4 regions of the Exiguobacterium sp. GL_137 genome follow, and region 1 is predicted to be linked to each of the others. Evidence: riboswitches for the same ligand, from Rfam matches in the RefSeq annotation. Region 1 holds a riboswitch; each other region holds the start of a gene.

The links. Region 1 has a riboswitch for S-adenosylmethionine ahead of AC3IRK_RS15280 (LLM class flavin-dependent oxidoreductase). Riboswitches for the same ligand answer to the same signal wherever they lie in the genome.
Positions count from the first base shown of each region.
Region 2: it holds a riboswitch for S-adenosylmethionine, as region 1 does, so the genes downstream of both, mtnK (S-methyl-5-thioribose kinase) here and AC3IRK_RS15280 (LLM class flavin-dependent oxidoreductase) in region 1, are expected to answer to the same signal.
Region 3: it holds a riboswitch for S-adenosylmethionine, as region 1 does, so the genes downstream of both, AC3IRK_RS14005 (alpha/beta hydrolase) here and AC3IRK_RS15280 (LLM class flavin-dependent oxidoreductase) in region 1, are expected to answer to the same signal.
Region 4: it holds a riboswitch for S-adenosylmethionine, as region 1 does, so the genes downstream of both, AC3IRK_RS12220 (methionine ABC transporter ATP-binding protein) here and AC3IRK_RS15280 (LLM class flavin-dependent oxidoreductase) in region 1, are expected to answer to the same signal.

Region 1 is NZ_CM174406.1:2,935,698-2,943,327, reverse strand. Features, by position in the region: gene AC3IRK_RS15300 (YczE/YyaS/YitT family protein) at 1-340, opposite strand, end outside; gene AC3IRK_RS15295 (DUF817 domain-containing protein) at 492-1,271, shown strand; gene AC3IRK_RS15290 (DUF2325 domain-containing protein) at 1,362-2,630, shown strand; gene AC3IRK_RS15285 (DUF975 family protein) at 2,698-3,336, shown strand; SAM riboswitch class I at 3,455-3,560, shown strand; gene AC3IRK_RS15280 (LLM class flavin-dependent oxidoreductase) at 3,634-4,692, shown strand; gene AC3IRK_RS15275 (ATP-grasp domain-containing protein) at 4,689-5,636, shown strand; gene AC3IRK_RS15270 (hypothetical protein) at 5,739-6,197, shown strand; partial or broken gene AC3IRK_RS15265 (NUDIX hydrolase) at 6,264-6,551, opposite strand; gene AC3IRK_RS15260 (ABC-F family ATP-binding cassette domain-containing protein) at 6,730-7,630, opposite strand, start outside.
Region 2 is NZ_CM174406.1:427,536-435,165, reverse strand. Features, by position in the region: gene AC3IRK_RS02365 (sugar ABC transporter substrate-binding protein) at 1-391, opposite strand, end outside; gene mtnA (S-methyl-5-thioribose-1-phosphate isomerase) at 411-1,460, opposite strand; gene mtnK (S-methyl-5-thioribose kinase) at 1,457-2,626, opposite strand; SAM riboswitch class I at 2,705-2,807, opposite strand; SAM riboswitch class I at 3,016-3,117, shown strand; gene AC3IRK_RS02350 (2,3-diketo-5-methylthiopentyl-1-phosphate enolase) at 3,198-4,388, shown strand; gene AC3IRK_RS02345 (2-hydroxy-3-keto-5-methylthiopentenyl-1-phosphate phosphatase) at 4,385-5,044, shown strand; gene AC3IRK_RS02340 (methylthioribulose 1-phosphate dehydratase) at 5,041-5,661, shown strand; gene AC3IRK_RS02335 (1,2-dihydroxy-3-keto-5-methylthiopentene dioxygenase) at 5,677-6,216, shown strand; gene AC3IRK_RS02330 (arsinothricin resistance N-acetyltransferase ArsN1 family A) at 6,359-6,868, shown strand; gene AC3IRK_RS02325 (MBL fold metallo-hydrolase) at 6,937-7,630, shown strand, end outside.
Region 3 is NZ_CM174406.1:2,699,069-2,706,698, reverse strand. Features, by position in the region: gene rho (transcription termination factor Rho) at 1-769, shown strand, start outside; gene AC3IRK_RS14020 (type B 50S ribosomal protein L31) at 867-1,112, shown strand; gene AC3IRK_RS14015 (DedA family protein) at 1,148-1,798, opposite strand; gene AC3IRK_RS14010 (thymidine kinase) at 1,976-2,596, shown strand; gene AC3IRK_RS14005 (alpha/beta hydrolase) at 2,664-3,422, opposite strand; SAM riboswitch class I at 3,485-3,588, opposite strand; SAM riboswitch class I at 3,838-3,941, shown strand; gene AC3IRK_RS14000 (methionine ABC transporter ATP-binding protein) at 4,028-5,059, shown strand; gene AC3IRK_RS13995 (methionine ABC transporter permease) at 5,049-5,699, shown strand; gene AC3IRK_RS13990 (MetQ/NlpA family ABC transporter substrate-binding protein) at 5,733-6,554, shown strand; gene AC3IRK_RS13985 (M20 family metallopeptidase) at 6,582-7,630, shown strand, end outside.
Region 4 is NZ_CM174406.1:2,328,191-2,335,820, reverse strand. Features, by position in the region: gene AC3IRK_RS12260 (DinB family protein) at 1-144, shown strand, start outside; gene AC3IRK_RS12255 (arsenate reductase family protein) at 181-534, shown strand; gene gcvH (glycine cleavage system protein GcvH) at 599-982, shown strand; gene AC3IRK_RS12245 (thioredoxin family protein) at 1,084-1,362, shown strand; gene AC3IRK_RS12240 (class I SAM-dependent methyltransferase) at 1,912-2,550, shown strand; gene AC3IRK_RS12235 (S-ribosylhomocysteine lyase) at 2,554-3,018, shown strand; gene AC3IRK_RS12230 (PLP-dependent cysteine synthase family protein) at 3,015-3,938, shown strand; gene AC3IRK_RS12225 (bifunctional cystathionine gamma-lyase/homocysteine desulfhydrase) at 3,931-5,097, shown strand; SAM riboswitch class I at 5,157-5,262, shown strand; gene AC3IRK_RS12220 (methionine ABC transporter ATP-binding protein) at 5,343-6,365, shown strand; gene AC3IRK_RS12215 (methionine ABC transporter permease) at 6,362-7,027, shown strand; gene AC3IRK_RS12210 (MetQ/NlpA family ABC transporter substrate-binding protein) at 7,061-7,630, shown strand, end outside.

The sequences.
Region 1 (7,630 bases):
GCCACAGGGAAGAAAATGAGGGCAGGAGACCTGAACCAAGAACAAGATTCATGAACACCCCGACGAAAATCGCGTTGACGAGTGTGCCGACCTGGGGTGTGATCCGGTCGAGCAAGTATTTGACGAACACCAATAACAATCCGACAAGAAGGATGATTGTCCCAACGGAAAACGGTGTTTTATTTTGAAGACCAAGGTGAAGAACGTCCCAGGTCGAGACGCCGAGTTGTGCCGTGATCATCATCGATGAACCGACAGCGAGTAAAAAAAGGCCAAATAAAAATAATGCCCATTTCAGGACAGAACGTAACAGCCAAGACGTGTGAATGGTCTGCTTCATGAATGGAAGACACCTCGTTTCAAAATCAAATTGATTCATTAACTGTACCATGTTTGATGGAGGAAACTAAAGGAAATCCGATATTTTCCATCCTGAGATGGAGGGAATCCGTCCTGCTTATCCGTATACTGATAAAAAAGGAGGTCAGTCGATGCGAAAAATCCGCCATTTGATCCGTTTTACATATCTTGAAGCCATCTGTTGTGTGTTCCCGGTCGCGATTTTCTTGGCGCTTGCGACATCCCGCTATCTACCGGCGGAACCGATTGCCCGTTATGATTTGCTCTTGATCTGGTGTCTCCTCGTTCAAATCGTTTTACTTATCACGCGTTATGAATCAAAGGAAGAGTTTAAATTGATTTTAATTTTCCATGCGATTGGACTTGGACTTGAGCTGTTTAAAGTCCAGGTCGGATCCTGGAGTTATCCGGAAGATGCCTTCAGCAAAGTATTTGGTGTTCCGCTTTATGCCGGCTTCATGTATGCGAGTGTCGCCAGTTACATCTGCCAGGCATTTCGCCGTTTTGATCTCCGCATTACACAGTTTCCCCGGCCGCTGTTTGCTTTAGCGACTGGTCTGCTCGTGTACGCTAACTTTTTTACCCATCATTGGTTGTTTGATTTTCGTTGGATTTTGATGGGGATTGTCGCTCTCATCTTTTATAAGTCCTGGGTCTATTTTCGTCTGGATGAGACTGTCTACCGGATGCCGCTCGTTCTTTCGTTTGGTCTGATTGCCTGGTTTATCTGGCTGGCGGAAAATATCGTGACCTTTTTTAAGGGTTGGGTGTATCCGAATCAGCAGGATGGATGGGAGCTGGTCGACTTCGGGAAATTATCGTCCTGGTTTTTACTTGTCATCATCACGATTTTGATTGTTTCCGTCGAAAAATACCGGCTCGGTGATCCGTCAATCGAAATCAAATCATAACCTTATCAAAAAAATAACCCGGTCTTTTTTTGACCAACCTACACGAAAGTCCCTTGCTATAGTTGAAAAAAAGCAAAGGGGTTGTTGAAGATGATGCAACAGATCGTGGAACGGGCGAAGACGTTAGTCGCCGGTAAAATGAAAGTAGTCGAAACGGTGGAAGAATGGGACCTCCTGCTCGAGGAAATCCGGGGAATCGATGAATGGGTGCAGATGTCGCGTTACTATACACCTTCTGAAAATTTGGACTTCACGTGGAGCAATCCAGAAGAAGACATATCAATCAAGCAACCTGTCGTTCCTCCTGTACAAATCACTCCTGTCATCGAACAACGTTACGCCTATACGTTCGTCCGTGAATTAAAAGGTGGTTCTTTACGGGAATGGCCGAACAGTCACATCTCGGAAACAGAGATCCGGCAATGGAATCTCGAACATGGAATGGAAATCCGGGTCCAAGTCGTACATCAGGACGTACGCCGGACGACACTTGAAGTGATGGATGTTGTCGCGACTGACCGGATGAAGCCACTGTCGGAACGAATCGTTTTTGAAAAATGTATCGTTAAAAACCACGGTATCATTGAATCGACGGTCGAAGGACCATTAAAGGATGAGACGGGTAAGTCTTTTTATTACGCCACACCGGTTGAAGACATGCGCTTTTTCCATCTGAAAGAAGGACAGCTCGTCGATCTCGTCATGTGGAAAGGTCGTCCGGAAACACTGACGATTGCCTGGAAATATGCGTTCCAATATCAAGAGCCGACGGTACAACTGTTGGAGACGTCAAACAATTCAACAGCACCAGTGCCACCATCAGTTGAAACAGCCAACGCCAGATCCATCGTCAAAAAGTCGGGACGCTATCTGAAGCAAATGAAACGAAAGCCGAAATTGAAACAAGAACGGAAAACGCGCCGGATTCGTGAAAAGAAATCCCAACCGTTGACACCACTCGTCACGACGTCCGTACCGGGGCAGCCCATCGACTTCGTGGATAAAAAACCACTTGATTTTGCACCGTTTGAAGGCATGCGGCTGGTCATCGTCGGCAATGAACAGCAAGCACCGGTCTACCGGACGTTTTTCGAAAAAACAGGAATCGAGCTGATTCATCTGTCGGGTGATGCCCAATCTGCGAAAAAGATTGCCAGTCTCGCGAAAAAGACCGATGCCATCGTCGTCGTCACAAGCCGGGTGTCCCATGCCGCTTCTGCACACGTCATCGCGCAGGCGAAGAAACATGATATTCCGTTTGCGATGGAACGGCTCGACGGACGACGTTCTTTGTATACGGCATGCCAGCGCCAACTTGAAAAAGCACGCTTAAATCAGTTAAAAACAGGAAAATCCTGAAAAAAGATGAAACTCCTCTCTTCATGAGCCGTAAATAAGGATAGAACTTATTTTGAGGAGGATCTCCATGATTAAAGAATTAAAATTATCCGCCCGTGAAGCGCTCAGTGGTCGCTGGGTCTTCATGGCACTTATGTTTTTACTGTTTCTCATCATTCAAAGTATTCCAACGATGTTTTCTTCTGATGCGAATGAAGATATTCAAGCGATTGATTTCATCGGTTTTTTACTGAACATTCTCTTGCTTCCACTTGCGATCGGTTGGACATGGCTTGCGATGTCTGTCGCTCGAAAAGAACAGGCAAAAATCGTTGATTTATTTGAGCCATACAAAATTTTCTTAAAGGCGGTCGGTCTTTCGATTGTCCAAAGTATTTTCCTTGGTTTATGGTTCTTACTATTTATCATCCCGGGTATCATCAAGTCATTTTCGTATCTAATGACGTTTTATATTTTACGAGATGAACCTTCAATCGGCATTTTGGATGCGATTACACGTTCGCGCCAAATGATGGACGGACATAAGATGGAAGCGTTCATGCTCGTCCTCTCATTCATTGGTTGGTTCCTGCTCGGATTGATTACCATCGGAATCGCTTTCCTATGGGTTGGCCCATACTTCAGCGTCACGCTTGCAAAATTCTATGACCGGATCCGCGGCGAAGAAGCACCCATCGAACAATCGACATTTGTTGCCCCATATTAAGACAATGAGGATGAGAGCCCGGCTCTCGTCCTTTTTTAATACTGTTATTAATTCCGATTGGAAAACAAGGTTTAATGGTTGCTTTACTCTGCTAAAAAGTGTACGATAATTCCAATAATTCTTATCAAGAGAAGTCGAGGGACTGGCCCGAAGACACTTCAGCAACCCCGCTAGCAGCGGAAGGTGCTACTTCCTAAAGGAATCTTTTCCTTTACAGATAAGAGCAGACATGATTAATCCGTCGCTCTTTTCGATTTTCGAGAAGAGCGACTTTTTTTTACAAGGGGGATATGACGGATGGAGTATGGATTTTGGTTACCGATTTTTGGCGGATGGTTACGGAATGTCGAAGACGAACAGATGCCGGCGACATTCGATTATGCGAAACAGGTCGCACAAACGGCTGAACAAATCGGGTTTTCAACGACCTTGATTGCGGAATTGAACTTAAATGACATCAAAGGACTTGAAGCACCAAGTCTTGAAGCCTGGACGACGGCAGCGGCGATTGCCGCGACGACGGAACGACTGGAAATCATGACAGCGGTCCGTCCGGGGTTCCATAATCCGGCGACGACCGCGAAGATGGCAGCAAACATCGATCAACTTAGCAACGGGCGCTTTACGTTAAACGTCGTCTCTGCCTGGTGGGAAGAAGAAGCGCGGCAATACAACGGGATCTTCACAGCTCACGACGAACGCTACGCGCGGACGGAAGAGTTTGTCACGATCATGAAAGGATTATGGGCAGATGCTTCGCCGTACAGCTTCGACGGGAACTACTATACGCTCGAGAAGACGCAACTGCATCCGAAGCCGGTTCAACGACCGGGCATCAAGTTGTACGCAGGCGGGGAAAGTGAAGCCGGCAAACAAACCATCGTCAATCATTGTGACGCTTATGTCATGCACGGCGGAACAGTGGAAGAAGTGTCCGTTAAGATTGAGGATATGAAGGCGCGCCGACAAGCGACAGGGCAACCGCCGCTTGAAAGTTTTGGATTGGCTGCTTATATCATCTGCCGCGATACGGAAGAAGAGGCTATTCAAGAATGGCAACGAATTACGGACGTCAAGGAAGACAGTGCCGGATACGCCGGGTACGACGACTTCGTCAGCAAATCACAACTCGAACAGCAGGTAAAACGGAACGATTATTCGGTCTCGAACCGCGGACTCCGTCCTGATTTGATTGGAACACCGGAACAGATTGCGGAACGGATTCTTGCGTTTGAGCAGGTGGGTGTCTCCTTATTATTACTTCAATTTTCACCACAACTGGAAGAAATGGAACGCTTCGCGCGCGACGTCATGCCGCTTGTCGAAGAAAAACGAAAGGTAGGTCAAATCAAATGACAAAAATTCATATCTTACACGAAAACCAGGAATGGACGGACCATTTAATTAAACGACTCGAGGAACTGGAGTTGCCGTATGAACAGTGGCATCTCGATGAAGGACAGGTCCCGCTTGATGAAGTCCCGCCAGAAGGCGTCTTCTACAGCCGGATGAGTGCATCGTCGCATACGCGCGGGCACCGCTACGCCCCGGAACTGACGGAAGGGGTACTCGCGTGGCTAGAGGAACACGACCGGACTGTCTTTAACGGAACCCGTGCCTTACGTCTTGAAGTGAGTAAAATCAATCAGTATACGGCCCTTCGAAAAGCCGGTATCCGGGTTCCGAAAACGACAGCTGCCGTCGGGCGTGATCAAATCGTCGAAGCGGCGAAAAACATCGGCGTGTCCTCGTTTATCACGAAACACAACCGTGCCGGAAAAGGACTCGGCGTTCAGTTGTTCCATTCGATCGAAGCACTTGAGACATATCTTGATGGACCAACGTTTGATGAACCGGTCGACGGGATCACACTGATTCAAGAATATATCCAGGCACCGGAACCGTACATCACGCGCTGTGAGTTCGTCGGCGGGAAGTTTGTTTATGCTGTCCAGGTCGACACGTCAGAAGGATTTGAACTGTGCCCGGCAGATGCCTGTGTCATTGACGACTTGTTCTGCCCGGTCGGTGAAGAGGCCCCACAAACACCGATGAAGTTTAAAGTCGTCGACGGATTTAATGATCCGATCATTCAAAAGTATGAAGCCTTCCTGCAAGCGAACCAGATCGCGGTCGCCGGCATCGAGTTCATCAAGGATGCGGATGGAACAATCTATACGTATGACGTCAATACGAATACGAATTACAATTCAGACGCGGAAGCAGCTGCCGGTAAGTTCGGCATGCTCGAACTGGCGAAGTTCCTCGGTGCGGCCCTTGAACGTCAGACTGTAAAATAATCATCACGGACCGATTAAAATAAGCCAAATACCCTGCATGTGTGTAGTCTGAAGTTAGAACTGCACACATCAGGGTATTTTTCAGTAAAAGGAGGTGTTGGGATGGTAACGTGGCATGAAGAAAAGAGACTGGATGTTCCAATCGAGGAAGCCTGGCATATCTTTGATCACGATCGGTTACAACGCCTGATTCCAGGTGTCGTCCAGCACGATGTGATCGAACGGAAACCGGGTGTCATCGGTTCGACATACCGGCAAACGTATATGCAGGGGAATCGCCTCGAGACATATATCGTGACGGATCTTGCCTATACAAATCAACCGGATTTCAAACAAAATACGATTGGATTTACGCTTGCCAAAATCTTTAAACTCGAGATGACCTTTACGTTGAAGCGGCTCGACGAAAAAAGTTGTCAGCTGATTTATACCGGGAAAAACGAAGGGGCGAATTTCGTCGGACGAAGCCTGCTGTCGCTTGGCGGCGAACGGGAAACGGAAAAAATCGTGCAAGGGTTACTCCGTCGTGTGGAAGAAGAGGCAAGTCAAATGCGTACATGATCAATAAAGGCATCTACTCGACTGGAGCAGATGCCTTTCGTTTGGTTTTACAAAAAAGAGTATGTCTTATCCTAAAGCTGTTAAAATTTTTGCGACTTGTCGATCGGCGGTCATCTCCGAAAGTAGCATCCATCTCACTCCGGTCAGAACTTGGTCTCCCTCCGGGCGCTCTGGATCATATCCCAAAATCGGTTCGCGTGAATCGATCTGTCTGACTAAAAAGCAGATCTCTTGTCCGTTTGCGTGAGTTTCTGAGTAAAGAGGTTTGATGATGCGGATGGCGAGATTCACTTCCTCTTGCACCTCCCGAATGACCGCTTGTTCGAAGGTTTCATGTTCCTCGAGACCCCCTCCGGGTAATGTCCAGAAACTTCAATCGTTTGTCTCAAGACGAAGCATCAAAATCCGACCGTTCTCAATTAAGGCTGCACAGGAACGATGGCGCAACGTTTTTCCTCCTCTGATGGGCATGATATCTGCAGTCTACAAAAAAGAGACCTCATCCGCTAGGACAGGTCTCTCGTTTCATTACTTAGTTCGTTGCATACAACGTTGATAATTGTTGTTGGACAGAGTCATTGTTGAGGTATTCATCATACGTCGTTTCTTTGTCGACGATACCGTTTGGTGTCAATTCGATGATCCGGTTTGCGATTGTTTCAACAAACTGATGGTCATGTGAGCTGAAGAGCATTGCGCCTTTATAAGCGATCAAGCCATCGTTGAGTGCTGTGATCGATTCGAGATCCAAGTGATTCGTCGGATCGTCGAGAACAAGAACGTTTGAGCCGCTGAGCATCGCTTTGGATAACATACAACGGACTTTCTCTCCCCCGGATAAAACAGACGCTTTTTTCATGACTTCTTCGCCTGAGAAGAGCATCCGGCCGAGGAAACCACGGAGGAACGTGTCGCTCTCATCGGCTGGTGAATACTGGCGTAACCAGTCGAGGATTGTTTTGTCCGATCCTTCGAAGAAAGCAGAGTTATCTTTTGGCAAGTACGATTGTGACGTCGTAACGCCCCACTTGAATGTGCCGCTGTCTGCTTCGATTTCACCCATGAGGATTTTAAAGAGTGTCGTGATGGCAATGTCATTTTGGCTGATAAAGACCACTTTATCCGTTTTGTTTAATGAGAAACGAACATTATCCAGTACTTTGACGCCATCGATTGTCTTCGAAATGCCATCAACAATCAACAAATCATTTCCGATTTCACGTTCCGGTGTGAAGCCGACGAACGGATAACGGCGTGAAGACGGACGGATGTCGTCGAGTGTGATTTTATCAAGTAACTTTTTCCGGGACGTCGCTTGTTTCGCTTTTGAGGCGTTCGAGCTGAAACGGGCGATGAAGGCTTGAAGTTCTTTGATTTTCTCTTCTTTTTTCTTGTTTTGGTCGCCTGCCATACGTGAAGCGAGCTGACTTGAC
Region 2 (7,630 bases), 520 kb from region 1:
TTGTCACTGTATCGAACGTCACGACTTTGATCCCTTTGTCGATCGCCGGTTTGATCATGTCGTAGGCATAATCCTCTTTTCCGTGCGAGATAATCAGTCCGTCATAATCCTGTTGGACGGCTTGGGCGACGAGTTCCTTGAATTTGACGTCATTGCCTTCCGAGATGAACGTGTTAACCTGAAAACCGAGCGCTTCCCCTTCCGAACGAGCTCCGTCCAAAAACTGTTTCGTATGGTCATCGGATGCCAGATTGCGGATGACGGCAATTTTGACGTCTCCCTGGACACTTTCCGGTACACCACTGATTTTTTTCGTCGGTGTCGCTTCGCTATTGGCGCAAGCAGCCAGCAAGACCGCCGGTGCAAGTACCGCAAATGCTAATTTTTTCATTTCGATCTCCCCAGTCTGTTTAACGTATTTGTTGTCCGATTGTCTGCTCGATCGTTTCGACGGACGGATGCTTGATGACTCCCAGTTCCGTAATGATTGCCGTGATCAATTCGTGCGGTGTCACGTCAAACGCCGGATTAAAGACGGCCACACCGGCCGGCGCCGTTGCTTTCCCTGCGAATTGCGTCACTTCACGGGCATCGCGTTCTTCAATCTCAATCTCGTCTCCCGACAAGCTCGTCAAATCAAAGGTCGAAAGGGGTGCCGCGACATAAAACGGAATCCCGAAAGCACGGGCCAGTAATGCCAGTTGAAACGTCCCGATTTTATTCGCGGTATCCCCGTTTCGGGTAATCCGGTCGGCACCGACGATGATGGCGGTGATGTTTTTTTCTTTGATGGTATGGGCGACCATATTATCGGTAATCAAGGTCACGTCAATACCGGCCCGTTGCAGTTCCCATGTCGTCAGACGCGCTCCCTGCAGTAACGGCCGCGTTTCCGATGCATAAACGGAGAGCAGAATTTCCTGTTCTTTCGCGAGATAAAACGGGGCGAGTGCCGTCCCGTAAGCCGCTGTCGCAATCGATCCGGCATTACAAATCGTCAGAACCCGGTCACCGGACTCAAATAATTCCAATGCGTGGATCCCGATTTGCCGGGATGTCTTGGCATCCGTTTCATACAGTTCGAGCGCCTTTTGTTCCAACCGTTTTGGTAACTCGGCAAGCGCCGTACTCGAGACAATAATTTGATTCAGCTCATCAAGCACGTTCCGCAAATTGACCGCCGTCGGCCGGGTTGCGAGCAATTGGGCCGACACCGTCAACAGTTCTTGTTTCGCTTCAGAAAGTGACCCTGTCGTCCGGCGGAATGCTTCCTGCACAAGGATGAAGCCGCCGAACAGGCTGATGGCCGGGGCACCGCGGACACGTAATTGTTTGATGGCGTCAATCGCTTGCGCCAAGTCATGGATAACCTCGTATCGTTCTTCTTCCGGGAGCCGGGTCTGATCCAAAATCGTCACCGTCCCGTTGTCATAGATGATGCTTTGGACGAATTGGCTCATCGGCTGAGTTCCTCCGTCAAATCGAAGTTCCGTAAATCGGTGAACGTCTTGCATTCGGTCCGGCGTTTGATCAATGCCACTCCAAGACGTAACGCATGACGTTTCCGCTCAAGTCGTTCCCCCGCGTCCGTGATGTTCTCGAGGTCCGCAACCGGTGCCAATCCAATCGTCCGCCGAATCAACTCACAACCGGCAAAGCCCAGTGCGTCCTGTAAAATCGTACTGAGGACATCGTCGACAAGTCCGCCCGCCGAACGGAACGGCTCTACCGCTTCGCGTTCCCATAATGCTTTGAACGTCGACGCAAAGGTCAGCCAAAACGTATCGATATCCTTCACCCGTCCATCCCGTAACTCGGCATAGTTTGGATACGCGGCAAAGCAGAGATGGGCGATGAATTGTCCGACATCAAAACCAAACGGTCCGTAAAAGGCGAACTCGGGATCGATGACTTTCGTTTCATCGGCTGAAGCAAAAATACTTCCGGTATGTAAGTCACCGTGCAATAATGCATCACCTTTTGTGATGAACAGTGTTTCCAGTTTCGCGACTTCGCGTTTCAGTTCTGCATCCTGCCATAACCGAACCGCTTCCGCTTCGAGGCCTGCTTCAATCGCATTCGTTTCCGCATCATAAAACGGGTCTGTGAAGATCAATTTTTCCGTGATATCACAGAGATCCGGATTGTAGTAGTTCCGCGCCACTTGTTTTTTCGCGACCGGTCCAAGCGCAAAATCCGACGTATAAAACAGTGTCCGCGCCAGGTACGAACCGATGTGTTCCGCGAGTAACGGATACTTTTCCCCTTCGAGCAAGCCGGTCCGGGCGATCGTCAAATGCGACAAATCCTCCATCACCGTAAACGCTTCTTCCTTGCTCGCATGGTAGACGTGCGGAACGAAAGGAACAGCGACTTTTGCGAATTCTTTTAAGGCCGATTGTTCAATCCAGGCCCGTTCGAGCGACAGCGGCCAGCTTTCCCCGACGACTTTCGCATATGGCAACGCCTGCTTTAAAATCAGCCGTTTTTCTCCTTCCTGAATCCGGAAAACGAGATTTAAATTCCCGTCCCCGATCTCTTCTGCCGTCACCGGTTCATTGCCGATTAATCCGAGTGTCCGGACCCGTTCAATCGCGTCCTGTACTGTAAATGCTTGGTATCCCATTCTGGTTTCCTCCTTGTTGATCACACGAAAAAACGCCTCTTTTCGTCAAAGAAAAGAGGCGCGGCAGAATACTCCGTCCTCTTATCTCTCAGACGAATGTCTGTTGGATGTAGCACCGTGCCGGATGGTCGGTTGCTGCGGCGTCTTCGGGCCAATTCCCTCTGCCAACTCACGATAAGAGTCATATGTAGTTGTCATGTGATTTGATGTTGATTTGAATACTACGTGCGTTGCTGGCCGTCTGTCAATTCCAATTTTTAGTGAAACGGATTCAAAAACGGAACCGTCTATAGAAGAAGTATTTTCAAAAAAATAAATTTTCAAAATATAGTTTGACAAGTGATGGATCTCATGTAAAAATTGCAATTAGATTTCACAATTTCATCCAATTCTTATCAAGAGCAGACGGAGGGACGAGCCCTACGATGTCGCAGCAACCGACCACTTGGCACGGTGCTAATTCTTGCAGCTAATACGCTGACAGATAAGAGTCCACGCGCAATTTTTCATGGTCTCTTGTCATTGACGAGGGACCATTTTTGTATTTTTCAATAAGGGAGAGACGATTCATATGGCGTACATTACCGCAACATACCAACTCGGAACGACTGATCAGTTGCCGAAACGGGCAGAGCAAATCGCGCTCGGTCTGACGGTCGGTTCATGGACCGATTTAAATCACTTGGAACAACAACAACTGGAATCCTTTAAAGGACAGGTCGTCCATACAGAAGAACATGACGGCAAAGGTTACATTACGATCCGTTATCCGGAACACAACGTCTCACGGGACTTTTCCGCTATCTTAACGACGGTCTTCGGTAAACTGTCGCTCGATGGACAAATCAAGTTAACCGACTTACAGCTTCCCTCGTCATTCACGAACGACTTTCCCGGTGCCAAATTCGGGATTGAAGGAGTCCGTCAATTGATTCAGGTCCATGACCGTCCCCTGTTGATGAGCATATTTAAAGGAGTCATCGGACGGGACCTCGTCTTTTTACGGGAACAACTCGAAGCACAGCTCGCGGGCGGCATCGATCTCGTTAAAGATGATGAGATTCTATACGACAATCCGTTGACGCCGGCACTCGACCGGGCACGGATCGGACGGGAAGTCCTCGACGCCCATTATGAACGCACCGGCAAACGGGCGCTTTATGCAATTACGTTAAGCGGTCCCGTCTTCGGCTTGAAGGAACAGGCAAAACGCCTGATTGAAGCAGGTGCCACGGCCTTCCTGCTCAACACGTTTACATACGGACTCGATGTCCTGCGCGAGTTGGCTGCCGATGCGGACATTTCCGTCCCGATTTTTAATCACCCGGCCTTAAGCGGTGCCTTGATCGCAAGTCCTGAATACGGTATTTCGGCTCCTGTTCTGCTTGGAACGTTACCCCGACTGGCCGGTGCTGACTTGACATTGTTCCCGTCTCCCTATGGTAACGTTGCACTCGCCAAAGATTTGGCCCGCGGGATCGCCGTTGAAGCGACGCGAATCGGAGAAACGAAGACGATTCTGCCGGTTCCGTCCGCCGGCATCCATCCCGGCCTCGTCGCTCAGCTCGTCCGTGATTTCGGTACCGATTCGGTCATCAATGCCGGAGGCGGCGTTCACGGTCATCCGCAAGGGGCAGCGGCCGGTGTCCTTGCATTTCGTCAGGCGCTCGACGCCGCACTGACCGGAGAATCGCTGACAAGTGCCGCAACGCGGCAGGAAGAATTACGGGTCGCCCTTGACGCCTGGGGGATCACGAAATGACGACTCGGATTTTATGTGACTTCGACGGCACGGTGACGGAACACGACAACATCATCGCCTTGATGAAAGAGTTTGCCCCGCAAGAAGCATTTGAACCATTAAAAAAAGGTGTGCTCGACCGGTCGCTGTCGATCCGGTCCGGGGTTGGACAGATGTTCCGATTGTTGCCCTCAGATCGAAAACAGGAGTATATCGATTTTTTGATTAATCGGGCAGTCATCCGTCCCGGCTTCGACACCTTACTCGCCTTTGCCAAATCAAACGGAATCGACTTTGCGATTGTCAGCGGCGGAATTGACTTTTTTGTCCAACCGATTCTTGCCTGTTTACTGACAGATGAAACGATTTACTGCAACGGCAGTGACTTCAGTGAAGAGACGGTCCGGATTGAATGGCCACACGCTTGCGATGCGGCATGCAACAATCAATGCGGCTGTTGTAAAACGTCAATCGCCCGGAAGTTGAAGCAGGACGGCGATACGATCATCGCAATCGGCGATTCCGTGACGGATTTTGAACTGGCGAAAAAGGCTGATCACGTCTATGCCCGGGATTATCTGATAACACTCTGTGAACAGCACGGTATTCCCTATACGCCGTTTGAAACGTTTTATGACATCGTCAAACACTTACAGACCACGGGGGTGCATGCATGACATTCTTGAAACGATACGAAGAACTCCGCGCTATCAAGCAGGAGTTCGCCGCACGCGACTGGTTTCCCGGCACGAGCGGTAACCTCGCCATTCGAACGAACAGCAGTCCGACGGAATTTCTTGTGACGGCAAGCGGCAAAGATAAACGCCAGGACACGCCAGACGATTTCGTCCATGTTGACGCGACCGGTCAATTGATCGGCGAACAAAACGGACGTCCTTCCGCGGAGACGTTACTTCATGTCGAAGTTTTTAACCGGACGACGGCCGGCTGCTCGCTTCATGTCCATACCGTCGACAACAATGTCATTTCAGAACTCTACGGAGACCGCGGGGAAATCCGGTTTACCGGTCAGGAAATCATCAAGGCACTCGGCCGCTGGGAAGAAGATGCGGAAGTCGTCGTACCGGTTATTGCGAACCATGCGGATATCCCGACTCTTGCCGCAGTGTTTGCCAGGCATGTAAAAACGGAAAGCGGTGCCGTCCTGATTCGCAATCACGGGATCACCGTCTGGGCACCGACTGCCTTTGAAGCGAAAAAACAGTTGGAAGCCTTTGAATTTTTATTCAGCTACACGTTAAAACTGCAAACGTGCCGACAGGCGATTCATTAAAAGGAGGAATTTAAAATGGCAACAGTACTTTTCCAAAAGACAAACGAACGGTATACGGATCAAAACGAGGTTTCCGCTTTTCTTTCTTCACGTGGTGTCCTGTATGAACAATGGGATGTCTCGAAACTCCCGGCAGAACTGGTCGACACCTATACGCTGACGGACGCGGACAAACAAACGATTCTCGATACGTTCGAGCCGGAAATTACGGACGTCTCGGAACGCCGCGGCTACCAGACGGCCGATATCATCTCACTGTCCGATGCGACACCGAACTTAGATGAGTTGCTCGTCAACTTCCAGAAAGAGCACCACCATACGGATGACGAAGTCCGGTTCATCGTCAGCGGTCACGGCGTGTTTGCGATCCAGGACGACGAAGTCGGCTATTACAACATTGAACTGAACCCCGGAGATCTGATTTCCGTCCCCGTCAATACACGTCATTACTTCACACTACAGGACGATCGCCAAGTCGTTGCGGTCCGGATTTTCGTGACAACGGATGGTTGGGTTCCGATTTACGAAAAAAATCCGATCGAAACTACAAACTGAGGAAACATCCGAATAGCAGACGGCCCGGTCCATCCGGCTGTCTGTTTTTTTCTGCTCCATTCCTATCTTACAAACATACCGCTTGTTTTCGTTTCCTCCTATATAATGAAGAAAAGACTCTTTTGAATTGGAGGTCACGTGTATGATGATTCGTCCTGTCCAAGAAGCTGATTTACAAGACATCCTCGCCATCTATAACGAAGGCATCGAAGATCGGATCGCGACGCTTGAAACGGATACCAAGGAATTATCTTTCATGCAGGACTGGTATCAGGAACGGACACCCCGCTATGCCGGGTTTGTAGCGTATGAAGGAACGACGATCCTTGGCTTCATCTCACTTGACCCCTACAATCCGCGCCCCGTCTATCAATCGGTCGGTGAACTGTCGGTCTACATCACCCGGACCCACCGCGGACAAGGCATCGGGCGTCAACTGCTCCATGTCATTGAAGAACACGCGATTACGCAAGGGTTCCACAAGTTGATTCTGTTTACGTTTCCGTTTAACAGACTCGGTCAAAAACTGTACATCCGGTCCGGTTTCCGGATTGTCGGAACATTTAAGGAACAGGGTATGCTTAACGGGTATTATGTCGATGTCCTGGCGATGGAAAAATTGCTTCCGAAAACGATCGACGAGCAGATATGATTAGTCCGGCGTCTGAATGGGAAATGAACGAACAGTGAAACATTCCCAACCCGAAAGGAAGACTGCCTGTGGATATTCAACAGATCCGTAATGCGACACTCGTCGTCACTTATGCCAATCAAGTATTTTTAATCGATCCGTTTCTCGGTGAAAAAGGAACCTTACCGCCGTTTGGTCACACACCTAATGCCGTTCCGAACCCGCTCGTCGACTTACCGGTCGATATCGCGACGTTACTTGATCCGGACGCGATTTTCGTCACCCATCTGCATGCCGACCATTTTGACGAGACGGCAAAAGAAGTGTTACCGAAACAAATTCCGCTTTATGCACAAAATGAGTCGGATGCGGCCACGATCCGCGAAGCCGGGTTCACGAATGTATCTTCGTTTGAGAACGGACTGTCGCTCGGTGATATCCGTGTCTCCCATACGTCGGGACAACACGGTGTCGGTGAAATCGGTCAACGGATGGGTACGGTGTCCGGTCTCGTCTTGAAACATCCTGACGAACCGACGCTCTATATCACCGGTGACACGATTTGGTGTGATGAAGTCGCGAAGGCAATCGAACAACATGCGCCGGATATCATCATCGTCAACAGTGGTGCTGCACAATTCCTGACCGGCGAACCGATTACGATGTCCCAGCGTGATCTGCTTGCTGTTCATGAAGCGGCGGCTGAAGCCACGATCATCGTCTCGCATCTCGAGACCGTCAACCATTGTCTCCTGCGCCGCGATATGATTGCCGACTTTCTGG
Region 3 (7,630 bases), 240 kb from region 1:
GACTTCTCTATTAAAAGAAATCGCCAATTCGATCCAGGTGAATCATCCGGATGTTGAATTGATTATTCTGTTGATTGACGAACGGCCGGAAGAAGTGACGGACATCGAACGTTCTGTCCCCGGAGCGGATGTCGTCAGTTCAACGTTTGACGAAACACCGGACAACCACGTCCGGATTTCGGAACTTGTCCTTGAGCGGGCGATGCGTCTCGTCGAACATAAAAAAGATGTCGTTATTTTAATGGACTCGATTACACGGTTGACGCGGGCTTATAACTTAACTGTTCCGCAAAGCGGTCGGACATTGTCCGGAGGGATTGACCCGGCAGCCTTCCACAAACCGAAACGCTTTTTCGGTGCCGCCCGGAATATCGAACACGGTGGCAGTCTGACGATTCTTGCGACGGCACTCGTCGAAACCGGTTCACGGATGGATGATGTCATCTATGAAGAGTTTAAAGGAACCGGCAATATGGAACTGCATCTGGACCGGAAATTATCCGAGCGCCGGATCTTCCCGGCCATCGATATCCGGAAATCCGGAACACGGAAAGAAGAGTTGCTGTTACCGCAAGATCAGCTCGATGCCTTGTGGACGATCCGCCGGACGATGAACGAGTCCAATGAGTTCGTCGACAGCTTCTTACGCAAGATTCGGGACACGAAAAATAACGAAGAATTTTTTGTCGAACTGGAGAAAGAAAAGAAGAAACCCGTACGGCGCGCACCTGTTAAACCACGTGTGACGAAAACCGACACAACGACTTGAAAATAGGTATTGCGGGACATGAAAAAATCGTTTAGTATAGGAAGGTAACTTACTCTGGCTCAGCAAATGAACCAGGGCGGAAGGAGAGAAAACAACCATGAAACAAGGAATTCACCCAAACTACAACAAAGTTGTATTTATGGACTCAACTACTGAGTACAAATTCTTGACTGGTTCTACACGTTCTTCGAACGAGACAATCACTTGGGAAGATGGAAACGAGTACCCACTCATCCGTGTGGATGTGTCTTCGGACTCGCACCCATTCTACACTGGTCGTCAAAAGTTCAACGCTGCAGACGGTCGTGTCGATCGCTTCAACAAAAAATACGGCCGCAAGTAATTGCGACTTCAGTATTAAAAAACAGCCTGTCTCCATTACTGGAGCAGGCTGTTTTTGTATAGACAGAACTTGGCACGGTACGCCAAATACGTTTTTAAAACGAAGGATAGACCGATTCCACCGGCAGCACCAATCAGATACGGAAGTGTATCCGGATTGTTCGCAAAATGTTCGAGTAAAAGACTGAAGGAAAAATGACGACCTAGGAAATAACCTGCTCCTAAAAAGACACTGATCCAAATTAAAGCACCGGTATAGGCATAAGTAACGAAGATCCGGAACGGCATTTTCGAGACGCCGGCAAAAAAAGCGGACAGTTGCCGGAGACCGGGTATGTAATAACCGATGATTAAAACCGTTTTTCCGTAACGTAAAAATCCGGCTTCTGCTTTGAAAATATGTTTTTCAGAAATACGTAACTTCGGAGCCATTCGATGGAGCAACGGCATTCCAAGTTTCAGACCGAGCACATAGCTGATTGTCATTCCGATACAACTGCCGGCATAGGCAGCAAAAATTGTCCCGACGAGCGGCAAATCACCATGATGCATCCAGAATCCTGACATGACGAGTAACGTCTCGTCTGGAACCGGAAGACCGACGATTCCACCGGCCAGAAGAATTGCGAGTCCGAACGCTCCATATTGATGGAGGACTTCATGTAATATGTGATGAATCGGAGTCACCTTCCTTCAAAGAAACTTCTCTTTCAGTGTACAGGAAATACATACCAGTTGAAATGAGAAGATGAAGAAAGTGGCGAATTTGGCAAGGGTTTTTGATTTTTAGAAGTCAATCCTTTTTCTCAATTTAGATTCGGGCTATACTCGTTAAAGTGACTAATTTAGAGGACGGTGTTTACGATGATGCATGTGATCAATCAATATGGTTGGATTGAAGTGATTTGCGGAAGTATGTTTTCCGGTAAGTCAGAAGAACTGATCCGTCGTGTCAGACGGGCACAGTATGGAAAGTTACCGGTTCAAGTGTTCAAGCCGGCAATCGATGACCGGTATCATGAAGAGCATGTCGTGTCGCATATCGGCAACTCGGTCATTGCGATTCCGATGGCGACGAGCCGTGATGTCTATGCAGCAGTGGCGGAAGAGACGCAAATCGTCGCGATTGACGAAGTTCAATTTTTTGACGATGAGATTGTCGCAGTCATCGAAGCACTGGCTCAAGATGGCAAACGCGTTATTTGTGCGGGACTCGATCAGGATTTTCGGGCCGAGCCATTCGGCAAGATGCCTGAATTACTGGCACGTGCGGAATTCGTGACGAAATTACAGGCGATTTGTCTGTCATGCGGAGATCCGGCGTCACGGACACAACGATTGATTGACGGGAAGCCGGCAAACTACAATGATCCAATCATTCTCGTCGGGGCGTCTGAATCCTATGAACCGCGTTGCCGTCATTGTCATCAAGTTCCGGGCAAACCGCAACCGTTACAGGAATGGAAAAAACAACAGCAAAATTGAGAATAGACGATTTGAAAAAGTGAACGATTCTTTGGCCTCACGGCCGGGAATCGTTCGCTTTTTTTTATCAACCGGTTCGTGTCAACCGGCTGAACTGTTCGATGAATTGTAAGGTCTCACGGACAATCGTCTTTTGATCATGGTCAAGCGTCGCGACATGGTACGAGTCGAGCAGACAATAACTGCGTTTATCTGTTGACCCAATCGTCCGGTACAAATAATCGGAACAGGCCGGCGGGACGACGTGATCCTCAGAAGAATATAAAATAAGTGTCGGAATTTGAATCGTCGCTAAGTGTAGTCGCGTGTCATCAATGAGTCGTAACAGTTCTGAAGCACAAACGGCGGGGACAAGATCATAGATGATTTCAAAAGCGGGCTGCTTGATATCAGGGGTGCTTTCCGGCAGATAGACAGGACAATCAGTGAAGGATAAGGCTTCGTAAGCAGGGACGGACAAGGCGGCATTGATCGTGATGATTCCTGCAATCGGGAGACCTTCAGCGGCAAGTGACAGGGCAAGTGTCGCCCCCATCGATTGTCCGACGATGAAGATCGATTCGCACCGTCTGGCTAACTGTTCGAAGCCGTCACGCAAGCTCTGTTTCCAGTCATCTGCCGTCGTCGCTTCGAATTCCAGGACATCGGTCCCATGACCGTGCAGGCGAGGCGCATAGACGGAGAAACCTTGTTCTGCGAACTGTTCTCCTACAGCCCGAACGCTTTGCGGCGTTGCGTTAAAACCATGACAGAGCAAAATGCCGACGGATCCGCGTCCTAAGGAAAAGGCTTCCGCACCCGGTATAACAGGATAAACCATACTCATCATCTCGTCCTCCATTTCAAAAATAAAAACCCGTTTGGCTTTGGACGCAAACGAGTTTCTCGTGTGTATCATCCAAAGCAACCGCTTTGCTGGTCGGAGCACCTTGCATAACAGCAGGTTGCCGTGGAGTCCTAGAGCCAGGTCTCTCGTCCACTCTTGATATATCGTATAGGAATTGTCGGATTAATCATTGAGAAGATGATAGCATTGGCGGAAATGAATTGTCAAACCCTCTTGAACAGGCGTCAAAATTCAGACAACGATCCAGTTTGTCCCGGGACAACAATCGATATGGGTCATATGGTTTATTTTTGAAAATATGGTTGACCTTTAAAAGATCTTTCTGTAGTGTAAAAATTAGTTTTACGACATAAGTTCAACCGGCAACAACACACATACGAATTTCATACCGCAACACTTATCCAGAGAGGTGGAGGGACTGGCCCTACGAAACCTCGGCAACAGACTCATTATGAGCACTGTGCCAATTCCATCAGACAATTGTCTGAGAGATGAGTCGAGTGGATTCTGCCATTGTGCGGATCCAGGTCTCTTCTTGTTTCTTAAGAAGAGACCTTTTTTGTATTTTAAAGGGGGAACAAGTGGTGATTACATTCAAAAATGTAAAAAAAATCTATGAAACAAAGGAACAATCGATTGCTGCGCTGAACGGGGTCGATCTTGAAATCCGAAAGGGAGAAATCTTCGGTGTCATCGGTTTCAGTGGAGCCGGTAAAAGTTCCTTATTACGATGCGTCAACCTGCTTGAACGGCCGACATCGGGCAGTGTGACGGTCGATTGCCAAGATTTGACGACGCTCTCGGCGAAACAGTTACGGGAAGCCAAACAACACATCGGGATGATTTTTCAGCACTTCAATCTGCTGGATTCGAATACGGTTTTTGCGAACGTCGCAAAACCCCTTGTCTTAAAAGGTGTCAAAAAAGACGAGGTCCATCGGCGGGTCAATGAACTGCTGGATTTCGTCGACTTGGCGGATAAGGCCGATCATTATCCGGACCAGTTATCGGGCGGACAGAAACAACGGGTCGGGATTGCCCGGGCACTTGCCACCCAGCCGTCCGTCCTGTTGTGTGACGAAGCGACCTCGGCGCTTGATCCGCAGACGACACAACACATATTACGCCTGCTGAAACAAATCAATCAGGAATACGGCATCACGATCTTACTGATTACCCATGAGATGGGTGTCATCCGTGAGATTTGTGACCGGGTTGCCGTCATCGAAGCCGGCAAGTTGATTGAATCAGGTACCGTATTCGACGTCTTTTCGAACCCCCAGACGGCGACGGCAAAAAACTTTGTCCGTTCCGTCATGCAGGATGAGATTCCGGCGTCGGTTCAAAAAGTCATCGATCAACGGGATGCCGGGCACCATATCTACAAAATCAACTTCCTCGGGGCAGGGACCGGACAACCGCTTTTATCGCAAGTCGCGAAACGGTTTGATGTCGACCTCAACATCCTGCACGGCAGCATCGCGGAACTGCAAAACATTCCGTTTGGCAGTCTGCTTGTTGAACTGATCGGTGATGCGGCGGAAATCAAACGGGCACTGCATTACATCGATCAATCGGATGTCGTCGTCGAGGAGGTGCTCGCAGATGCTGGTTAACTATACGGATATTTGGACCGCTTTTTTGCAAACGATGACGATGGTCGGACTGTCGTTACTCTTTTCAACATTGATTGGTTTACCGCTCGGCATCCTGCTTGTCGTGACACGAAAAGGAGCATTGCTCGAACAAATCCCCTTCTTCAATCTCTTAAGCAGTATCGTCAACATCTTCCGGTCCATTCCGTTCATTATTTTGCTCGTCGCGATCATTCCGCTGACCCGCTTGATTGTCGGATCGTCGATCGGGACGCAGGCAGCGATTGTTCCGCTCGTCTTTTATGCGGCACCGTACATCGCCCGCCTGATTGAAAGTTCATTGCTCGAAGTCGACACCGGTGTCTTGGAGGCGGCAGAAGCGATGGGGGCGACACCGCTGCAGACGATTTTCCGTTTCCTCTTGCCGGAAGCCCTCAGCTCGCTTGTCCTGAACCTGACGATTGCGACAATCGGCTTGATCGGGGCATCGGCAATGGCCGGGGCAATCGGCGGCGGGGGACTGGGTGACTTGGCGATCACGTACGGCTACCAACGGTTTGATACGACCGTCATGATCATCACGGTCGGGATTCTCGTCATTTTGGTTCAAGGGTTACAGACAACAGGCAACCTGTTGGCACGAAAAATTCGGAGACACTAAAAAAACATAGAACAGATAAGGGAGAGATGGATGATGAAAAAAGGATTAGCGATTGGTGCAGCATTGACGACGGTATTGTTTGCGGGATGTGCCGCTTCCGGAGAAGAAGATCAAAAGACGGTGAAACTTGGCGTCAGCGGTTCTGACACCCAAGTTTGGGAATACGTCGCGAAAAAAGCGAAGAAAGAAGGCATCACGATTGAGCTCGTTAAGTTCTCCGACTATGTTCAACCGAATCTCGCACTCGCGGAAGGAGAGATTGATGCGAACTCCTTCCAGACCGTCTCTTACTTTAACGCCTTCAAAAAAGAACATAAGTTAAAACTGTCGCCGATTGCGACTACGGTCATCGCGCCGATGGGAATTTATTCGGATAAGATCAAGGACGTCAAAGACATTCCGGTCGGTGGAAAGATTGCCGTCCCGAATGAAGCGACGAACATGGGGCGGGCATTGCTCCTGTTGCAGGAAGCAGGCCTGATCAAGCTGCCGGACGACTTTGACGGCAACGGATCCGTCGATAAGATCGTCGAGAATCCGAAAAAACTGAAGATTGTCCCGGTCGTCGCCGGACAGACACCACGCGTCCTACCGGATGTCTCCGCCTCGATCATCAATAACGGAATCGCTGTCGATGCCGGCTTTAATCCGATCAAAGATTCGATTCTCCATGAAAACGAGACGGCGAAACCGTACATCAACATCATCGCGACCCGGACAGAAGACAAAGACAAAAAGACGTTGAAAAAAATCGCTTCCCTTTACCAGCAGGACGATGTCGCTGCCTTCATCAAAAAAGAGTACAAAGGCAGCACGATTCCAACGTTCGTCCCTCTCAGCGATATCGGAGAATAACCAAAAACCAAAAGGAGCGTGACCCAAATGACAATTCAGACGAGACGGCAAAACCTGACACAAACGATTGAACAGGATATTGAGCAAAAACGGGAGTCGTATCTTGAGACGAGCCATCGGATTCATGCGACACCGGAAATCGGCAATGAAGAATATTTTGCGTCGCGTCATCATGCGGAACGCCTGACAGCCGAAGGGTTTACAGTCGAACTTGGTGTGGCCGGACACGAGACAGCGTTTCTCGCCCGGAAGGTCTCGGATAAACCGGGAGCAACGATCGCTTTTCTAGCTGAATATGATGCCTTGCCGGGAATCGGTCACGCATGCGGACACAACATCATCGGCACGACAAGTGTCGCAGCAGCGATTGCCGTCAGTCAAGTTCTGGATGAAGTCGGCGGCAGTGTCGTCGTCCTCGGGACACCGGCGGAAGAAGGCGGACCAAACGGGAGTGCGAAAGGGAGTTTCGTCAAACACAATCTGCTGACGGGCATCGATGCGGCCTTAATGGTCCATCCGTCCGGACAGACCCGGATTACCGGTTCTTCGCTCGCCGTTGATCCGCTCGATTTTGCCTTTACCGGTAAACCGGCCCATGCGGCAGCTTCGCCGGAAGAAGGGATCAATGCCCTGGATGCCGTCATTCAGTTGTTTAACGGAATCAATGCGTTACGGCAACAGTTGCCGAGTGACATCCGGATTCACGGAATCATTACCGATGGTGGAGATGCGCCGAACATCATTCCGGAGTATGCCAAAGCCCGCTTCTTCATCCGGGCGACGACACGCGAACGGCTGAATGCGGTGACGGCAAAAGTCAAAGCCGTTGCCGAAGGGGCAGCCCTTGCGACCGGAGCGACGCTTGAGATCATCGCCTTCCAAAACGAAGTCGATAACCTGTTGTTCAACCGGACGTTTGACGAGATTTTCCGGGAAGAAGCGACGGCGCTTGGGGAAGACGTCAAGACCGATGAACGGCAGGGTCTCGGTTCGACCGACGCCGGCAACATCAGCCAGGTCCTGCCGACGATCCATCCGTACATCAAGATTGGAGCAGACGACTTAGTTGCCCATAC
Region 4 (7,630 bases), 610 kb from region 1:
CTCGACCGGTTGACGGACGAACAGTATGAGCGGACATATGAGGGGACCTTTCAGCCAAAAGCGTTTGTCGACTCCTTCATTGCCCATGACCACCACCATCAGGATCAAATCGATGCAGCATTGGCACGCTTGAAACGAAACTGATGCATCTGCTAATCTGAAGACAGAGGTGATGAAAAAATGGTAACGATGTACGGTTATCCAAAATGCAGTACGTGTGTCAAAGCAAAAAAAGCACTGGAAACGAACGGTGTCGAAGTTGACTACAAGCATATCGTCAATGAGACACCGAGTGCCGAGACGATTCGGGAACTCCATCAAAAGAGCGGCGAACCGCTGAAAAAGTTTTTTAATACGAGCGGCCAGTCGTACCGGTCGCAAGGCATCAAGGACCGTTTGCCGGAACTTTCCGAACAGGAGCAATACGAATTGCTTGCAAGTGACGGGATGTTGCTGAAACGTCCGATCGTCACAGACGGGCAAGACGTGACAATCGGCTTTAAAGAAGAACTCTATCAAGGAAAATGGTATTAAGAAGGCTAGTTCATTTGGTATACTAAATGCGTTAGTCCACTATAGATCACAGGGGGAATCGCAAATGAGTCAAGTCAAAGACAATCTACGTTATTCGGAAGAGCATGAATGGGTCGAAGTAACAGGAAACAAGGCACGAATCGGGATTACGGATTTCGCGCAACACGAACTTGGCGATATCGTCTTCGTCGAATTACCAGAAGTCGGCGATACGATTTCTGCCAACGAGCCGTTTGGTTCAGTTGAATCGGTTAAAACGGTATCCGAATTGTACGCACCGATTTCAGGGAAAGTCGTTGCCATCAATGAGTCACTGTCTGATTCCCCGGAACTCGTCAACGAATCACCATTCGAAGGTGCCTGGATGGTTGATATCGAAATCGAAGATGATGCACAAGTAGAAGCGTTAATGGACGCAGCTGCTTACAAATCGATGATTAACGAGTAATACTTACGGAAAAGGCGGCAAGGAAACGATATCGTTTCCTCGTCGTCTTTTTTTCTGTATACTGGCACAAGATAAAACAAAACAGAGGGGGAGTGGAACGGATGAAAGAAGTCACACAAGTCCCGGAAAACGGTTTTTTGTATGTCTATGCACCGATGTGTGGGACATGCGCCATCGCCAGTCGGATGCTTGAGATCGTCGAAGCGACGAAAGAGGAAGAATGGATCGTGCAGGCAAACGGAAACTTCATTCCGGACTTTTTAGAGCAAGCGCAGGTCATGAGTGTGCCGGCATTGTTAAAAATTGAAGAGAATCAAGTCGTATCAAGGCTTTACGCTTTTCAATCGGTTCAAAATGTCTTCGCATTCTGTGCCGAGTAACAAGAGAAATCCGTCTGAGATTTCTCTTTACGCTAAATTGTCGGAATATTTACAATAATTCATTGACAATGCTAAATTATGAATGGTATATTCATATCAACTTCTAGAAATGCTTTTATAGGAAGTCTGGCAGAGATATGAGTTGGCTGTTGTTTTTCATTCCAGAACCGTTCAAAAAAATCCTGTGTTGTTTGCTTGTCTCCCCTTAAGTCGTCCCCCAAAGACGAAGCGGCGCAAGGAAACAATTCGGGATTCGAGCAGGAGATCTGTCATGGGAGTCCAGTTCAACTGATATATCGAAAAGGCGCCGCCCTCTGATACGACGAACGAAGAAGTTCGTGTCAGAGCTGGGTTTTCCTTCGTGGCATTTCTAACCACATTATTCGTGTTGCCGGTTCTCCGGCAGCGCCTTTTTTTTGTTTTCAAAAGAATTTAAAGCAGTCGTCTTGCCATTCGTAAATGTCCCTGCTACAATGCGATTAAGGTAAATTACTTTAATTCATATCCGATTAGTCGGAATTAAAAGAGAGATACGGAGGACGAACAGGCATGACAGTACGTTTTATGGATGTTTTTACAGAGTGGGCGTCAACATACGACGACACGGTAACGGGGCATGATCCGGAGTACAAAGAAGTCTTTCGTCGTTATGAAGAAATATTAGATACGGTCGCAACGAAAGCTCTCTCACCGGTTGTTGAGTTTGGTGCAGGAACCGGTAACCTGACGCAACGGTTGCTGGAGCGACATGATCATGTCCTCGCCGTCGAACCGAGTCCGGAGATGCGTGATATTCTCATCAACAAGATTCCGGAACTTCCGGTGCAGGACGGACATTTCCTGTCGTTTACGGCAGATGATGCGAAAAGCTTTGTTTCGACGTATGCGTTTCATCATCTGACGGATGAGGAAAAGGGAGAAGCTGTTGATTTGATGGCGAAGATTTTGCCGCACGACGGAAAAATCGTTTATGCCGATACGATGTTTGTTTCGGAAGAAGCCCGCTTACAAACGATTGCTGAAGCGAAAGCACAAGGATTTAACGGACTGGCGGAAGATTTGGAACGTGAGTTTTATCCACTGATTCCGGTGATGGAACAGATTTTTGCGTCACGCGGGTTTGATGTTTCATTTACACAATACAATCACTTCGTCTGGCTCGTAGAAGCCGAGAAAATGGGGGAATAAATCATGACACTTAAAAAAATGAACGTAGAAAGCTTTAACCTGGATCATACGAAAGTCAAAGCACCATATATTCGCGTTGCCGGATACAAAGACGGTAAAGTCGATCAAGTCGTTAAATACGACATCCGCTTCACGCAACCAAACGTTGAGCAAATGCCGATGCGTGCAATGCATACACTCGAACATTTACTTGCGGAAAACATCCGCAACTACTCGGACGATGTCATCGATGTCTCGCCAATGGGATGCCAGACTGGTTTCTACATGGCGATGATGAACTTCGATTCGGTCGAAAAAATGAGCGAGCTTGTTGAGAAAACATTAAAAGACGTCTTAGCAGCAGAAGAAATTCCAGCGCAAAATGAAGTCCAATGCGGATTCGCAAGCGCCCACGACCTTAAAGGAGCGAAGCACTATGCCGAGAAAATGCTTGCCGGTCGTGATGAATGGGACATCGTCTTCGGATGATCGCGAAATCAGTCCGCGACCTCGTCGGAAATACGCCGCTCTACGAGATTACTTCATTCGATTTGCCTGCTGGTACGCGGATTTTGGCGAAGCTCGAATGGATGAACCCTGGGGGCAGCGTCAAAGACCGCCTGGGCATTCAACTCGTTGATGCCGCGATCGAACAGGGATATGTGACACCAGGTGGAACGATCATCGAACCGACTGCCGGCAACACCGGCATCGGTTTAGCGCTCGCCGCCAAAAAGTATGATTTACAGGTCATCTGTGTCGTTCCGGAAAAGTTCAGCCAGGAGAAACAGACGTTGATGCGGGCACTCGGCGCGACTGTCGTCAACACACCGACTGAGCTCGATATGCAGGGCGCGATCGATAAAGCCAAAGAACTCGGACAAACGATTCCGAACAGCTATGTTCCGCTTCAATTCGAAAACGAAGAAAATCCGGTCACGTATCAGCGGACACTTGGTCCTGAGCTGATGGCGGAACTGGATCAGATTGATTGGTTCGTTGCCGGATGCGGGTCAGGCGGAACGTTTGCCGGAACAGCGGCCTATTTAAAAGAACGTCTCGGGACGAAAGGTGCAATCGTCGAACCGGAAGGCTCGGTCCTCAACGGGGGACCAGCCGGACCGCATAAGACGGAAGGTATCGGGACGGCCAAATGGCCAAGCCTCGTCTCGCGTGACTTAGTAGATGAAATTCATACGGTTTCGGATCATGATGCCTTCACGAAAGTCCATGAATTGGCGGCTCGTGAAGGATTGCTCGTCGGCAGTTCAGCCGGTGCAGCACTCGTAGCAGCACTTGATCTGGCACATCGTTTTCCCGGCAGTACCATCGTCACCGTCTTCGCCGACAGTGCCGAGCGGTATTTAAGCCAACAAATCTTTGAAAAGGTGGACGAGACACATGCGTAAAAAGACAGCATTGATTCATGGAGGAACAGGCGTCGATCGAGCAACTGGTGCCGTTACACCTCCGATTTATCAGACAAGTACGTACAAACAAGAGAAAATCGGTCAACTAAAAGAAGGCTACGAATATTCACGGACAGCAAACCCGACACGGACGAGCATCGAACGATTGATCGCCGATCTTGAAGGCGGCGCACGTGGTTTTGCCTTTGGATCAGGAATGGCAGCGATTCATGCCGTATTCAACCTGCTTGAGTCAGGCGACCATATTGTCATGACGGATGACGTCTACGGCGGAACGTTCCGTTTGATGCAACGTGTCTTACCAAAGTTCAACATCCAAGTGACATTCGTCGATACGACGGATCTTGCTGCAACGGAAGCTGCGGTTCAAGACAACACGAAGATGCTGTACGTCGAAACACCAACGAACCCGTTGTTGAAAGTGACGGATATCGCAGCTGTTTCTGAGATCGCAAAACGCAACAACCTGAAACTTGTCGTCGACAACACGTTTGCGACACCATACCTGCAGCAACCACTCGCACTCGGCGCAGACATCGTCTTGCACAGTGCGACAAAATACATCGGCGGTCATTCGGACGTCGTCGCCGGACTCGTCGTCGTCAACAGCGACGAGCTCGGAGAAGATCTTCATTTCATCCAAAACTCGACCGGCGGTATTCTTGGACCGCAGGACAGCTTCTTGCTCGTCCGTGGTTTACGGACGCTTGGTATCCGGATGGATGCAATCGAAGAAACGTCACACGATCTCGTTCAGTTCTTACAGGAACAGGATGTCGTCTCAAACATCTTTTATCCGGGACTGGCATCACATCCGGGTCACGCGACACAACAAAAACAAGCGACCGGTTTCGGCGGCATGATCAGCTTTGATGTCGGTTCAGCAGAAAATGCGGAGAAACTCGTCGAAGCGACACATTTCTTCACACTGGCTGAAAGTCTTGGTGCGGTCGAAAGTCTGATTTCTGTCCCGGCACGGATGACACATGCGTCGATTCCGGCAGAGCGCCGTGCAGAACTCGGGATCACGAACGGTCTCGTTCGGATTTCCGTAGGTCTTGAGGACGCGGAAGACTTGAAAGAAGATTTGGCACGTGCTTTCAGCCTGCTTCAACCGGTTTCAGAAAAAACTGTTTGACAAGCAAAATAACCCCTGCTAATATTCAGATTATATTAAAAATAACTAAATACCGATAACTCTTATCGAGAGTGGTGGAGGGACTGGCCCGATGAAACCCGGCAACCGCGGAATTTATTCCGAAGTGGTGCTAATTCCAGCAGACGAATGTCTGCAAGATGAGAGCAAATGGTTTTGTGTACTGAAAAAGTGCGCGCGTTTGCTCTAAAACGTGCGCACTTTTTTTATATTTAGGAGGGACCGTATTGATTCGCTTACAGGATGTAGGAAAGATTTATCGTTCGAAGCGCGGATCGGTTGAAGCCGTCGTCAATGTCGACTTGTCAATCGAGCGCGGTGAAATTTTTGGAATAATCGGTTATTCAGGGGCAGGGAAATCAACACTGATTCGTTTGCTGAACATGCTGGAGGCACCGACGAGCGGCTCGATTCAAATCGACGGTGTCGAAATGACGACGCTCAAACCAAAAGAATTACGTGGCGTCCGCAAAAACGTCTCAATGGTATTCCAGCACTTTAATCTGCTTTGGTCACGGACAGTCGAAGAAAACATCATGTTCCCGCTTGAGCTCGGCGGTTATCCGAAAGCCCGCCGTAAAGAACGGGTCGCCGAACTGATTCAACTCGTCGGACTCGACGGACGCGAAGGTGCTTACCCGTCGCAACTGTCAGGTGGACAAAAACAACGGGTCGGGATTGCCCGGGCACTGGCATCCAACCCGGATGTCTTACTCTGTGACGAAGCGACCAGTGCGCTGGATCCGAAAACGACGGACTCGATCCTCGAGTTGCTTGTCGACATCAACAAAAAATTAAAACTGACAATCGTCTTGATCACACATGAGATGCACGTCATTCAGAAAATCTGTCACCGGGTTGCCGTCATGGAAGCCGGGAAAATCGTCGAACAGGGACCGGTCGCAGAAGTGTTCCGTCACCCGAAACAGGCGATGACAAAAGAGTTCGTCAAACAATTGACGTCACCATCTGAAAACGAATTGACGTTTGCGAAATTACGCGAACGCTACCCGACCGGAAAAATCGTCCAGCTGACGTTCGTCGGTTCGACGGCGGAAAGTCCGATCCTGGCCGAAGTCATGAAAGACTCGAACTTATTATTCAATATCATCGGCGGAAACGTCGGACAGACGCAGGACGGGGCACTCGGAACGCTGTTCATTCAGCTGCTCGGGTCGGAACAGGAAGCACAAGCGGTCATCGCCAAACTTCAAGCGAGTGACGTTGAAGTGGAGGTGGATCACCGATGAGTACATTTTTTACAGATGTGGATTGGGATATGGTTTGGGAAGCAACCCGCAGTACCGTCTATATGACGGCTGTTGCAGGACTCGCGACGTTCGTCCTCGGACTGGCGATCGGTCTGTTGTTATATGCGACAAACGAAGATCTGTTGTTTAAGAACCGGGCACTGTATTCCGTGCTCAGCTTTTTAGTCAATATCTTCCGCTCAATCCCGTTTATTATCCTATTGATCCTGTTGATTCCGATTACGAAAATCATCGTCGGATCATTCTTAGGACCAACGGCTGCGCTACCTGCGTTAATTCTAGGTGCAGCACCGTTTTACGGCCGGATGGTCGAACTGGCTCTTCGTGAAGTCGATAAGGGTGTCATCGAGGCAGCCGAATCGATGGGCGCAACGAAGTTCCAAATCATCTATAAAGTCCTGATTCCGGAAGCTCTTCCGGCAATCGTATCCGGGATCACCGTCACACTCGTCGCACTCGTCGGTTACACGGCAATGGCCGGGTTAGCCGGTGGTGGTGGACTGGGCGATATGGCCTTCATCGAAGGATTCCAGCGCTCACAAAATAACATCACCGTCATCGCGACGTTGTTGATTCTCGTCATCGTCTTCATCATTCAAATTATTGGTGACCTGCTCGTCAAAGCCATCGATAAACGGTAAGACCTATTTTATTTAACTTGGGAGGAATCATTCATGAAACTTTGGAAAAAATTCGTCGGCACAGCAGCCGTATCGGTCTTAGCAATCAGCCTCGCGGCATGCGGAGAAGAATCTTCTTCGTCAGGCAGCGGTGAATCAAAAACACTCGTCATCGGGGCGTCAAACGTTCCCCACGCTGAAATTCTCGAGCACGTTCAAAAAGAATACGAAGCAAAAGGCTATAAACTCGAAATCAAGAAGTTCCAGGATTATGTTCTTCCGAACAAAGCATTGGCTGAAAAAGAAATCGATGCGAACTATTTCCAACACGTGCCGTACCTTGAGCAACAGGAAAAAGAAAACAAAGACTACAAATTTGCAAGTGCCGGCGGCGTTCACGTTGAACCACTCGGCGTTTATTCTAAAAAATACAAGTCGTTGGATGAATTGCCAAAAGGCGCAACAATCTTGACGAGCTCAAACGTCGCAGAACGAGGACGTGTCTTGACGTTCCTTCAAAACGAAGGACTGATCAAACTAAAAGACGGTAAAACAACCGATGCCCAGCTCAACGACATCGCAGAAAATCCGAAAAACATCAAGTTCAAAACAAACATCGAAGCA